Regions from separate parts of the Streptomyces sp. NPDC058371 genome, predicted to be linked through region 2. Evidence: riboswitches for the same ligand, from Rfam matches in the RefSeq annotation. Region 2 holds a riboswitch; each other region holds the start of a gene.
What was found. Region 2 has a riboswitch for S-adenosylmethionine ahead of ACFWM2_RS08990 (glutathione S-transferase family protein). Riboswitches for the same ligand answer to the same signal wherever they lie in the genome.

Region 1: another riboswitch for S-adenosylmethionine. It lies ahead of ACFWM2_RS17400 (aminotransferase class V-fold PLP-dependent enzyme); the one in region 2 lies ahead of ACFWM2_RS08990 (glutathione S-transferase family protein).
Region 3: another riboswitch for S-adenosylmethionine. It lies ahead of thrC (threonine synthase); the one in region 2 lies ahead of ACFWM2_RS08990 (glutathione S-transferase family protein).

Annotation. Positions count from the first base shown of each region.
Region 1 is NZ_JBHXJC010000005.1:23,720-28,184, forward strand. It holds gene ACFWM2_RS17390 (cytochrome bc complex cytochrome b subunit) at 1-158, shown strand, start outside; gene trpD (anthranilate phosphoribosyltransferase) at 314-1,378, shown strand; SAM riboswitch class IV at 1,532-1,648, shown strand; gene ACFWM2_RS17400 (aminotransferase class V-fold PLP-dependent enzyme) at 1,835-3,196, shown strand; gene ACFWM2_RS17405 (Lrp/AsnC family transcriptional regulator) at 3,264-3,545, opposite strand; gene ACFWM2_RS17410 (hypothetical protein) at 3,673-4,465, opposite strand, start outside.
Region 2 is NZ_JBHXJC010000002.1:320,274-324,738, reverse strand. It holds gene ACFWM2_RS08995 (diaminopropionate ammonia-lyase) at 60-1,139, shown strand; gene ACFWM2_RS08990 (glutathione S-transferase family protein) at 1,177-2,091, opposite strand; SAM riboswitch class IV at 2,288-2,429, opposite strand; gene ACFWM2_RS08985 (putative leader peptide) at 2,697-2,822, shown strand; gene ACFWM2_RS08980 (LLM class flavin-dependent oxidoreductase) at 2,897-4,108, shown strand; gene ACFWM2_RS08975 (NtaA/DmoA family FMN-dependent monooxygenase) at 4,127-4,465, shown strand, end outside.
Region 3 is NZ_JBHXJC010000003.1:151,134-155,598, reverse strand. It holds gene ACFWM2_RS12330 (MoaD/ThiS family protein) at 442-720, opposite strand; gene thrC (threonine synthase) at 836-2,137, opposite strand; SAM riboswitch class I at 2,155-2,314, opposite strand; gene ACFWM2_RS12320 (glucosyl-3-phosphoglycerate synthase) at 2,486-3,430, shown strand; gene ACFWM2_RS12315 (trehalose-6-phosphate synthase) at 3,537-4,465, shown strand, end outside.

The DNA of each region.
Region 1 (4,465 bases), on a different contig from region 2:
GCCCCGCGGTCGACGAGAACGGTGTCGAGCGCAAGGTGAAGGGCTCGCAGAAGCTGCGCGCCAAGCTGAGCGAGGGCCTCTACGGGGAGGACAGCCAGATCCCCAAGCCCACGGTCGAGGAGTACAAGGAGATCACGAGCGGCCACGGCCACCACTGATCACCTGACCGGTCCGCGCGACCGCCACGGCTGGAGCCCCGTCCATTGCATGGACGGGGCTCTTTGCCGTCCCCGGGCCTGGATAGGGTGGACCCTGCTTGTCACACGTCGTGTACGTGACTTCTTGTACGTGTCTACGAACCCAGGAGCGGCATATGAGTGCTGTGACCCCCGCTGGAGGCGACATCGCGGCGGGCCGTTCCTGGCCCGTGGTGCTGGACGGCCTTCTCGACGGCCGTGACCAGAGCGCGGACGACACGGCCTGGGCGATGGACCGCATCATGCGGGGCGAGGCGACGGACGCGCAGATCGCCGGGTTCCTCGTGGCGCTGCGGGCCAAGGGCGAGACGGTCGAGGAGATCTCCGGGCTGGTCCGGGCCATGTACGAGCACGCGAATCTGATCGAGGTGCCCGGGGCGACGGTCGACATCGTCGGCACCGGCGGTGACGGCGCGAAGACCGTCAACATCTCCACCATGTCGTCGATCGTCGTGGCCGGCACGGGTGCCAAGGTCGTCAAGCACGGCAACCGGGCCGCGTCCTCCGCGTCCGGTTCCTCGGACGTCCTGGAGAAGCTCGGCATCAATCTTCAGTTGACCCCGAAGCGGGTCGCCGAGGTGGCCGAGGAAGCCGGGATCACCATCTGCTTCGCGGTGAAGTTCCATCCGGCGCTGCGTCATGTGGCGGCGGCGCGGGGGCAGTTGGGGATCCGCACGACGTTCAACGTCCTCGGTCCGCTGACCAACCCCGCGCGGGTCAGGGCGCAGGCGGTCGGTGTCGCCGATCCCCGGATGGCGCCCATCGTGGCCGGTGTCTTCGCCGAGCGCGGCAACTCGTCGCTGGTCTTCCGGGGCGACGACGGCCTCGACGAGCTGACCACCACGTCGACGTCGAAGGTGTGGGTCGTACGCGACGGGAAGGTCCACGAGGAGAGCTTCGATCCGCGGGACGTCGGGATCGAGCTGGTCCCGGTGGAGGCCCTGCGGGGCGCCGACGCGTCGTACAACGCGGATGTCGCGCGCCGGCTGCTGAACGGGGAGAAGGGGCCGGTGCGGGACGCGGTGCTGCTGAACTCCGCGGCTGCCCTGGTCGCCCTGTCGCCCGGCGACGGGTCGCTCGCGGAGCAGATCCACGCCGGTATGGAGCAGGCGGCGGAGGCCATCGACTCGGGGGCCGCCAAGCGGGCTCTCGAGCGGTGGGTGGCTGCCACGAACGCGTAGCGCCTGCGGCGGGCGGGGGGTTCGGCCCCGCCCGCTTCGGCCCGTACCCGGAGCGTCGGCTGCACGCCCCTCCGGACCGGGCCGGGGCCGTCGTCGTCCCGGCATCCGGACACGGGGTTGCGACGGGACGATCATGTGGCAAGATGCTGGGCAGGTCATGAGCGACAGCCATCAGGCCCCGGCCGGCTGTCCGGCAACCCTCCGTCCGTGGCGGGGTGCCCCGGGTGAAGACCAGGCCGTAGGCAGCGAGGTCTGCGGCAAGCGCGGACCCCTTGCCCTCTTCCGAGTGGACACAGCCCAGGGGTCCTGGTCATTCAGGGAGCCTTCTGTGAGCAAGCGAATGCGATAGGGCGTAGAGCCCCGCCTCCGCATACCCCTTTCACCTTTTCTGCGCCGAGCCGTGCGTTCCGCACCCGCTCGCGTGGTGATTTCGCCTGCCTCTTACGGGAGTTCGCCGTGTCCGTCTCCACTGTTGCCGCCGACCAGTCCGTTTGTGCCCCGCTGCCGGTTCTGGGCCGGGATGTCACCGTCCCGCTCGTCACCGGCGGCGAAGTCACCTACGCCGCGCTCGACTACGCCGCGAGCGCCCCGGCCCTCCAGCGGGTGTGGGACGACGTGGCCGCGTACGCCCCGTACTACGGCAGCGTGCACCGCGGGGCCGGATATCTGTCCCAGCTCTCCACCGACCTGTTCGAGAACGCCCGCACGACCGTCGGCGAGTTCCTCGACTGCCGCGAGAACGACCAGGTCGTCTTCACCCGTTCGACCACCGACTCGCTGAACCTGCTCGCCGCCGCGCTGCCGGCCGACTGCCAGGTCTTCGTCTTCGAGACCGAGCACCACGCCTCGCTGCTGCCGTGGCGGGACGCCCGGGTGACGTACCTGAACGCCCCGCGGACGCCCGGTGAGGCAGTGGCGACCCTGGAGCGCGCGCTCGCCGACCGCGACCCCTACGGCCCGGCGCTGGTGTGCGTCACCGGTGCCTCGAACGTCACCGGCGAGCTGTGGCCGGTGCGCGAACTCGCCGCGGCCGCCCACGCGCACGGCGCACGCATCGTCCTCGACGCCGCGCAGCTCGCCCCGCACCACCCCGTCTCGGTGCAGGAGCTCGACGTCGACTGGGTCGCCTTCTCCGGCCACAAGCTGTACGCCCCGTTCGGCTCCGGTGTCCTCGCGGGCCGCGCCGACTGGCTGACCGAGGCCGACCCGTACCTCGCGGGCGGCGGCGCCAGCCGCAAGGTCTCGCGGCGGCAGGACGGGGGAGTGGACGTGGAGTGGCACGAGACGGCCGCCCGTCACGAGGCCGGGTCGCCGAACGTCATCGGCGTCCACTCGATCGCGTCGGCCTGCAAGGCCCTGACCGAGGCCGGCTTCGACACCCTGGTGGCCCGCGAGCGGTATCTGATCGACACGGTCCGCGCGGGTCTCGCCGAGGTGCCCGAGGTCCGCGTCCTGTCCCTCTTCGGTGACGACGCCCCGCGGGTCGGCGTCATCTCCTTCGTCGTCGAGGGCTGGAACAGCTCGCACTTCGCGGCCGCCCTGTCCGCCGAGTACGGCATCGGGGTGCGCGACGGTCTGTTCTGCGCCCACCCGCTGGTGCGCACGCTGCTGGGCAGCGACCCGCAGAGCCAGGGCGAGTGCGGTGCCCCCGAGGCCGCGCCGGGCGAGAAGTCCCTCAACGCGATCCGCGTCAGCTTCGGCGCCGGCACCCCGGACGAGCACGTGGAGCGCTTCGTGCGCGCCGTGAAGGAGCTCGTGCGGGACGGTGCGCGGTGGCAGTACCGGACCGAGGACGGGCGCTGCGTGCCCGCCGTCTGAGGTCCCGGGAACAGCCTCGCGCGAACAGCTTCAGCGCCCGGAGGCGGCGTTCACGGCAGGTCCCGGCTCAGGAGTCGAGGCCGATCGCGAACGCCGCCTCCAGGTCGTGCTGGGAGTACGTGCGGAACGCGACGTGGGTGTCGGTGCCCTCGACGCCCGGGATCTTGCTGATGCTGCCGGGGATGACGTCCGCCAGGTCGTCGTGCGCCTTGACGCGGACCATGGCGATCAGGTCGTACGTGCCGGTGACGGAGAAGACCTCGCTGACGCTCTCGAGGGCGGCGATCGACTCCGCGATCTCGGGGATCCGGTCCACGCTGGTCTTGATGAGCACGATCGCGGTGATCACGGCTGGGTTCTCCCTTGGTGCGCGCTGGGGCCTTCACTCTAAGACTTGATCCGTGGCTCACCAAAGGGTGGACCATGGACGTCCGCCCGGCCCGCAGGGTGCGGCGGTGGACAGGCCCGCACCACCGTCAACGTGCCAGGTCCTCCACCGAGCCGCGCAGCGCCTCTCGCAGGCGTGCCATCTGTTCCGGGCCGTAGGTCCAGCTGTCGTACTCGTTCTGCAGCAGCAGCCGCCCCCCGAAGCCGGCGGCGACGATCTTGGGCGGCATGCCGGGTGCGTTGGCGGTGCCTCCGAAGCGGAGCAGGTGCACGTCCTCCGGAACGGGGTGAGCGGGAATCCGGCCGACGTTGGAGATGCCGTAACTGACGACCGGCACGGGCAGGGCGATCCCCCGGGCACCCGCTCGGAGTGCGGCGAGCAGGAAGCGCTCCGGGTCACGGCGCGCCAGCGCGCCAGCGATCTGGTCGGCCGCCTCTCGGCCGACGGCGTCGAGGCGGTCGTCGTGCGACACGGCAAGGGCTGTCTGCAGTCCGGTGACGCAGTTGAGCACGGTGCTCAGGGGCAGTTCGGGCGTCAAGCGGGTGCGCAGGTCGACGCCGTGGCCGCACACCATCGGCAACGGGCCGGTCTCGGGCGCGAGTTGCGCGCGTACGGCGGTCAGCAGCAGTCCGGTGACGAGGCTGTTCACGGTCACGCCCTGGGCACGGGCGGCGGCGACCACCGACTCGGTGGTCCGGGGGTCGAACTCCAGCCTGTCGACGACGAAGCGGCGCGACTCGACCGGGCGGTCGGGCCGCCCCATGCCCTCGGTGGGAAGCGTGGCGGGCTTGGTGTCGATGCTCGCGGCCTGCGCCAGGGCGTCGGCCAAGGCGTCGATCTCACCCTCCGGGAAAGCGTCGGCCAGGCGGGTGTCGATGGCC
Region 2 (4,465 bases):
GGGTGCCGTACGCGCGCGTGTATCGGCAGGCCGCCCGGCGAGCGAGGAGGACATGAGTAGTGGCCGAGTACTGGTTCGCGCGCCCCGAAGCCCGGAGCTGGACCTGCGCACCTGCGCCGGCCCAGGTGCGGGCCTTTCACGCCGCACTGCCCGGGTACGCCCCCACTCCGTTGACGGAACTCCCGGCCGTGGCAGCCGAGTTGGCTGTCGGTCGGGTCTTCGTGAAGGACGAGTCGGCGCGGCTGGGGCTGCCCGCGTTCAAGGTGCTGGGCGCGGCCTGGGCCGTGCACCGGACGCTCGCGGAGCGGGAAGCCTCGGCGGGACCGGTGACCCTGGTGACCGCGACCGACGGCAACCACGGCCGCGCGGTGGCCCGTACGGCCCGCGTGTTCGGGCAGCGCGCCCATGTCTTCGTGCCGCAGGGGGTGCACCCGGCGGCCGCGCGCGCCATCGCCGCCGAAGGAGCCGAACTGACCCTGGTCGCAGGCCACTACGACGACGCCGTGCGCCTGGCGGCCGAGGCGGCCGCCGCCCCGGACGCGGTCCTTGTCCAGGACACCGCCTGGCCCGGCTACGAACGCGTTCCCGGCTGGATCGTCGAGGGCTACTCCACCCTCTGCGCCGAGATCGACAGCCAACTCGCCACCGCCGTGGGCGCCGGGCCCGATCTCGTCACCGTGCCCGTGGGAGTGGGCTCGCTGGCCCAGGCCGTCGTCACCCACTACCGCAGCCGCCCCGCGGAACGACGCGCGCCCGCGCTGCTCGCGGTGGAACCCGACACCGCCGCGTGCGTGACGGAGAGCCTCCTGCGCGGTGAACGGGTGAGCGTCACCACCGGCGGGACCGCCATGGCGGGCCTGAACTGCGGTACACCGTCCAGCATCGCGTGGCCCCGGCTGCGGGACGGCCTGGACGCCGCGGTCTCCGTCACGGACGCGGACGCCTTCCGCGCCGCCGGCGACCTGGCCGCCCTCGGTCTCTCCTCCGGCCCCTGCGGCGCCGCTTCGCTGGCCGGAACCAGGGCCGCGCTCACCGGCGACGATGCCACGGAACGTCGTACGGCCCTGGGCATCGGCCCCGCTTCTACGGTCGTCCTGCTCAACACGGAGGGCGCCGCCGCCAACCCCGCGTCCCTGTAGGGCTGATCGCCGAACGGGGACGGACGGCGGCAGCCGGTCAGATCACCTGGTGGTCCGGGCGGAGCACCCGCCCGCGGAACGCCGGGTGGGCGTCGAGGCGTCGCACGTAGTCCCGCAGATGCGGCAGATGCGCGTACGGGGAGACAGCACCGGGGGTTTCGAGGTGGACCAGGGCGACCCAGAGGTCGATGTCCGCCGCGGTGAGTTCCTCGCCCAACGCGTAGGCGGTTGCGGCGAGTCGACGGTCCAGCAGCTCCAGTGCCGCCGTCCGCCGGTGCGGCCGCGCGGTCGGGGTGACGTCCGTGTCCAGGAGCTCACGGAGGGCGTCGATGTCCTCCGCCAGGGCCGACGGACGCAGTACGGGGACACCGCATCCGTTGCGGCCGGCGGCAAGGCCCGCGAGGTCGCGCAGAATGTCGGGGGTGTCATTGCTGACGACGCGTCCGGTCCAGCGGTCGCACAGCGCGGGAGCGGTCAACGGGCCGTCGTAGTGGTGCCAGGTGGCTTCGTAGGCGCCGCGCAGCGAGGCGAACGCGTCCGAGGTGTCGGCGGAAAGGCCGAGAAGTGTGGTGGCGACCGAGTCCTCCAGACCCAGTACGCCGAGGGTCAGCGAGACACGCAGCGAGAGCGGACAGTCCGCGGACAGATACAGCTGATAGCGGTGCGGCGCGGGGTAGAAGCCGCCGGCGACGTCGACGCCGATCCGGTTGTGGATGTGCTCGGCGCGACCGGCCGACGAGGTGCCCCGGGGCCGGGGGAGCGCGCCGATCTGGGCCGGCAGCTGGCGGGTCGGGGCGTACGCGGCCGGAGGGCACGGGGCTGGAGCGCTCGGCGCCGGAGCGCAGGCGGCGGTGCCTGTGCCGGACGTGCGGGTGCCGGAGGTGAGGGCGCTGCCGGCGGTGCCGGCACAGGATGCGCCCGTGCTGGAGGTGTGCGACATGGTCTCGGGCATGACTCTCCATGGGATGCGAAAGTCCCGGCCGCCTTGTGGGCGCCGCGACGGAACGGAGTGACTGCGCTTTCGTACCGGTCCGGATCGGTCGGACTAGTACGCGCTGGAGACACGCAACAGATCGATGTGCAGGCGTCTCGTCAAGCTGTTCCTGGGCAATTCCCACCGGCTTCGCACTCGGGGCTCGCGAGACGCGAGACCACGCTTGTCCCGCCGCACCGGCGGAACCCGGTCGTCACCCGGGGCACCCCGTCGCGGTGGAAGGGTTGCCTGCCAGCGGGCCGGGGCCGATGACCACCAGCAGGAAACCCTGCCGAGGGGCGCTGACAATCGTGACCGTCCCCGTCAGTGTCGTGGCGCTCCGTGAGGGCGTCAAGAAGGCGTCCACGAAGTCTCACGACGTGGTCCTCCGCGGAGTCCCGCGACGTGGGCCGCTGTGAAATCCCGCCACTTGGTCCTCGTCGCGTCTCACCACGTGGTCCTCCGCGCCTCACCACGTGGTCGCTCGACCGGCGGCCGACAGCCGTCCGGCGCCGCCGGAACAAAGAGCGCGGCCCCGCGGTTGCGAGAGTCAAAGGCACCGGACCGGAGCGGAGGTGGGAGCGATGAGCGGCATGCCGCCCGTGTCCCACAGGCCTGTCGCCGCCGTCCGCCCCGGTCGCCGAATCCGGCTCTACTCCCGCGCGCACATCGATCTGCTGCGCGTGGCCGGCGCGCTCTGTCGCCCCTGACCTGTTCTCCCGCCGCCGGCCCCACCGGATGAGGGCCGGCGATCTCCCATGGTCGACCAGGAAGGCACTCTGCCGTGTCCCCGATTTCTCCGCTGCACCTCGCCGTCGCGCTCGACGGCGCCGGCTGGCACCCGGCCGCATGGCGCGAGCCCGCGGCCCGTCCCCATGACCTCCTCACCGCCGGCTACTGGGCCGACCTCGTTGCCGAGGCCGAGCGCGGACTGCTCGACTTCGTCACGATCGAGGACTCCCTCGGCCTCCAGTCGTCCCGTTTCACCGAGCCCGACGGGCGCACCGACCAGGTGCGCGGCCGGCTCGACGCGGTGCTCGTCGCCGCCAGGATCGCCCCGCTGACCCGGCACATCGGACTCGTGCCGACCGTGGTCGCCACCCACACCGAGCCGTTCCACATCTCCAAGGCCATCGCCACCCTGGACTACGTCAGCGGCGGCCGGGCCGGTCTGCGCGTGCAGGTGTCGGCCCGCCGGAATGAGGCCGCGCACTTCGGCCGCCGTACGATCCCCGGCTTTGGCATCGAGGACCTGGACACCCCGGCGGTACGGGAGTTGACCGCGGATCTCTTCGAGGAGGCCGGGGACTACGTCGAGGCGGTGCGCCGGCTGTGGGACAGCTGGGAGGACGACGCGGAGATCCGGGACACCGCGACAGGCCGCTTCATCGACCGCGACAAGCTGCACTACATCGACTTCGAGGGCCGCCGCTTCAGCGTCAAGGGGCCCTCGATCACGCCCCGTCCGCCGCAGGGCCAGCCGATCGTCAGCGCGCTGGCCCACGAGACGGCGTCCGGTGCCCTGTTCGAGCTGGTGGCCCGGTCCGCCGACATCGGCTACGTCACCCCGCACGACCCCGACGAGGCCCGAGCCGTCGTCGCCGCGATCAGTGCCGCTCGGACGGCGGCAGGGCGGGCGGAGGAGCCGCTGCATCTCTTCGGCGACCTGGTGGTGTTCCTCGACGAGGACCCCGCGGCGGCCGCGGCCCGCCGGGACCGGCTGGACGGTCTGGCGGGCTACCCGTACACCAGCGACGCACGGGTCTTCACCGGATCGCCCGCCCAACTCGCGGATCTGATCGAGGAGTTGGCGCAGGCGGGACTCTCCGGCTTCCGGCTGCGGCCCGCCGTCATCGGCGACGACCTGCCGGCGATCACGCGGGGCCTGGTGCCCGAACTCCAGCGCCGAGGAGCGTTCCGGCGTGCGTACGAGAGCGACACCCTGCGCGGGCTGCTCGGTCTCGCCCGCCCCGCGAACCGCTACGCCACCGTCTGAGCCGGAGGGATCCCCGTCATGAGCAACCCGTCGACCACCTCGACCGACAAGCCGCTGAAGCAGATCCATCTGGCGGCCCACTTCCCCGGCGTCAACAACACCACCGTGTGGAGCGATCCGCAGGCCGGCAGCCACATCGACTTCAGCTCGTTCGCGCACTTGGCCCGGACCGCCGAACGCGCCAAGTTCGACTTCCTCTTCCTCGCGGAGGGGCTGCGGCTGCGCGAACAGGGCGGACAGATATACGACTTGGACGTCGTGGGCCGGCCGGACACCTTCACCGTCCTCGCGGCGCTCGCCGCCGTCACCGACCGGCTCGGACTGACCGGCACCATCAACTCCACCTTCAACGAGCCC
Region 3 (4,465 bases), on a different contig from region 2:
CCCCTATTACTGGCCCTTGCACAGATCCACACTTCGCGGATCCGGGTCAGACCTCACCCCCCAAACGGTTGGGGGTGTGCGCCGGAACGCGTCGACCGCGGCTGAATGTATCTGTCCAACTGCCGTCTGCAACAGGTCAATCGGACGAGAATTCTGGGCAAGCCCGATCGGGAATATGTGGAGAATTTGCACACATTCAGGGCAAGTCGGGCCCCATAAATGCCGTAATCGGCACAAAAATACCGGGCATTTTGGCTACTTCTTGTCGGGCACCGAGCGAAGGCTCATATGCGCCCGGCATGAAAGGAGAAGCGGCTTCCCCAACTGTACCGCGCTCAACCATGCAGAATTGCCCCCTCCGTTTCTCTCACGGAGAGGGCAATTCGGTGAACTCTGAGTGGTCGGACCGGGGCTGCGGCCGTTTGTCCGGCCTTCAGCCCGTCAGCAGCCGCCGGCCACGGCCGGAATGATCGAGACGCCCGCGCCGTCCGGCGTCGCCGTCTCCAGGCCCTGCTCGAAGCGGACGTCGTCGTCGTTCACGTACACGTTGACGAAGCGGCGCAGCTTGCCCTGGTCGTCCAGGACACGCGCGGCGATGCCCGTGTGGTTCTTCTCCAGGTCCGCGATGACCTCGGCGAGGGTCTTGCCCTCGGCGGGGACCTCGGCCTTGCCGCCCGTGTAGGTGCGCAGGATGGTGGGGATACGGACGTTGACGCTCATGCCTTGTGACCTCCGGTCGGAAGCGCCCCTCCAGGGGCGCGGGGCTCCGTTGACTGTGCGGCTCCGCCGCGTGGGCGCGACCAGCCCCCACTGGCCCGCAGAGAAACAACGACCTTTACGCGAGCCCAGCTTCCCTGAAGGACTCGAGGTTCGGGCGGATCGTCGCGGTGAGCCCCGTACCGGCCACCGCGTCCAACGTCTTGAGACCGTCACCCGTGTTGAGGACGACCGTCGTGAGCGTCGGGTCGAGCAGCCCGTTCTCGATCAGCTTCTTCGCGACACCCACGGTCACGCCACCCGCCGTCTCGGCGAAGATGCCCTCCGTGCGCGCGAGGAGCTTGATCGCGTCGACCACCTGCTCGTCGTTGACGTCCTCCACCGCACCGCCCGTGCGCCGCGCGATGTCGAGCACGTAGGGCCCGTCGGCCGGGTTGCCGATGGCGAGCGACTTGGCGATGGTGTTCGGCTTCTGCGGCCGTACGACGTCGTGCCCGGCCTTGTAGGCGACGGACACCGGCGAACAGCCCTCGGCCTGGGCACCGAAGATCTTGTACGGCTTGTCCTCGACGAGCCCGAGCTCGATCAGCTCCTTCAGACCCTTGTCGATCTTCGTGAGCTGGGAGCCGGAGGCGATCGGCACGACCAGCTGGTCCGGCAGCTGCCAGCCGAGCTGCTCGCAGATCTCGTACGCCAGGGTCTTGGAGCCCTCCGCGTAGTACGGCCGCAGGTTGACGTTGACAAAGCCCCAGCCCTCGCCGGCCGAGTCGCCGATCAGCTCGGAGCAGAAGCGGTTCACGTCGTCGTAGTTGCCCTCGATACCGACGAGCTCGCCGCCGTAGATCGCGGCCATGACGATCTTGCCCTGCTCCAGGTCGTGCGGGATGAACACACAGGAGCGGAAGCCGGCGCGGGCGGCGGCGGCACCGACGGCGCCGGCCAGGTTGCCCGTGGAGGAGCAGGAGAGGGTGGTGAAGCCGAAGGCGCGGGCGGCCTCGATCGCCTGGGCGACGACGCGGTCCTTGAAGGAGTGCGTCGGGTTGCCGGAGTCGTCCTTGACGAAGAGCTTGCCGGAGTCGACACCCAGCTCGCGCGCCAGGTTGTCGGCCTGGACGAGCTTGGTCCAGCCCGGGTTGATGTTCGGCTTCTCGGCGACGTCCGCGGGGACCGGCAGCAGCGGCGCGTAGCGCCAGATGTTCGCGGGGCCCGCTTCGATGCGCTTGCGGAGCTCCTCGGTGTCGTAGCCGGAGAAGTCGTACGCGATCTCCAGCGGGCCGAAACACTCCTCGCAGGCGAAGACCGGGCCGAGCGGCACGCGGTGTCCGCATTCCCGGCACGAGAGAGCCGCGGCGGGACCCAGATCGACGGAGTTCGCGGCGGTGGCGGAGTTCGTGGTGCTTGCAACTGTCTGCGCAGCCATGGAGGCGAGGCCCTTTCTCCTCATCTTCCTCACGACGCACTTCGCCGTGAGACGGATTTGGCACCTTCCCTAGTCGGGAGCCTCGCGGAACTGATCAGCAGCGATCAGTGACGAGAACCGACTGGAGGGTTGCCGGGGCTTCAACGGGCCGTATCCCTCTGCCCCTCTGGATGAGCGGTATTCAGTTGTTGTTCGGTGGTGCACGGGGACGCGCCAGGACATGCGATGGTCATCCGCGTTGTTCAAGACTGTAACCGAAGGCCAGGACAGTTGAGATAGTCGTCCGAACCGCGAGATGGATCACATACCTGAAGGACCATGTGATCGAACAGTGAGGAGCCGCAGACTGTGCTGGAAGAAGTCGAGCGCTGGCTGAGCACCCGCTCCTGGTCCATGACCGATCGCCCGCTCCACAAGCTCATTGCCGCGAAACGCACCTCGGGCTCGACGGTCAGCGTAGTGCTGCCCGCGCTCAACGAGGAGGAGACCGTCGGCGAGATCGTCGCCGTCATCCGCCACGATCTGATGCAGCAGATCCCGCTCGTCGACGAGATCGTCGTGGTCGACTCGGGTTCGACGGACCGCACCTCGGAGGTGGCCGCCGCGGCGGGCGCCCGCGTGGTCCACCGGGACGAGATCCTGCCGCGTCTGGCGGCCGTCCCCGGCAAGGGCGAGGTCCTGTGGCGGTCGCTGCTGGTGACGAGCGGTGACATCGTCTGCTTCATCGACGCGGACCTCAAGGAGTTCTCGTCCGACTTCGTCTCCGGGATCGTGGGGCCGCTGCTCACCGACCCCGGAGTGGACCTCGTCAAGGCCATGTACGACCGGCCTCTGGGCTCGGCGGCGGGCCAGGGCGGACGGGTCACCGAGCTCATGGCGCGCCCGCTGCTGAACATGCACTGGCCGCAGCTGGCGGGGTTCGTCCAGCCGCTCGGCGGGGAGTACGCCGCCCGCCGCTCCCTGCTGGAACAGCTCCCGTTCCCGGTCGGGTACGGCGTCGAGCTGGGCATGCTCGTCGACGCCCTGCACCTGGTGGGCCTCGACTCGCTCGCCCAGGTCGACGTCGGCGTCCGCAAGCACCGCCATCAGGACGGGCAGGCGCTGGGCCGGATGGCCGCCGCGATCTACCGGACCGCGCAGCTGCGGCTGGCCCGCGGGCATCTGATCCGTCCCGCCCTCACCCAGTTCGAGCGGGGCGAGGACGGCTTCGAGCCGCGCACCTACTCCGTGGACACGGAGGAACGGCCGCCGATGGTGGACATCAGGGAGTACCAGACACGCAGAGTGGCCTGACCGGACCGCCGGACACACTCAGTGACGAAATCCGCCGGTTGTATACGGTCTCGCCGTACTCGGCCCGTACGTTTGAGCGTTTCCGAGCCGGGCTAGGTTGAGGCTTATGGCTTCCACGCACGGCGCCCACCAGATTCTCGTCGCCTCCAACCGCGGCCCGGTCTCCTACGAGGTACGCGAGGACGGCTCGCTCCACGCCAAGCGCGGCGGGGGCGGGCTGGTCTCGGGTCTGTCCGCGATCGGGCCCGACGCGGGCGCCCTGTGGGTGTGCGCCGCGCTCGGCGACGGGGACCGCGAGGCGGTGCGGCGCGGGGTCGGCGAGGACGGCGTGCGGATGCTGGACATCGACGCCGAGGTGCACGCGGACGCGTACAACGGCATCGCCAACTCGGTGCTGTGGTTCGTCCACCACATGCTGTACCAGACCCCGCTGGAGCCGGCCTTCGACGCGGAGTTCCGGCGCCAGTGGGCCTCGTACGAGACCTACAACCGCGCCTTCGCCGAGGCGCTGGCCGACGAGGCGGCGTCCGGTGCCTCCGTCCTCGTCCAGGACTACCACCTGACCCTGGTGCCCGGGATGCTCCGCGAGCTGCGGCCCGATCTGCGCATCGGGCACTTCTCGCACACCCCGTGGGCGCCGGTCGACTACTTCCGGATGCTGCCGGACGACATCGCCGAGCAGGTGCTGCGCGGGATGTTGGGCGCGGACCGCCTCGGCTTCCTCACCCACCGCTGGGCGAGCGCCTTCACGGCCTGCTGCGACGCGCTCGTCGGCGGTGTCGGGGACACCCGGATCGGTGTGCACGGCCTGGGCGCGGACGCGGACTTCCTGCGGAGGCGCTCGCACGAGGCGGACGTCGACGAGCGGATGGCGGCACTGCGGGAGCAGATCGGGACCACCTCCGACGGGGCCCCGCGCAAGGCGGTCGTGCGGGTCGACCGGACCGAGCTGTCGAAGAACATCGTGCGCGGGCTGCTGGCCTACCGGCAGCTCCTGGAGGACCAGCCGTCGTGGCGCGAGCGGGTGGTGCACGT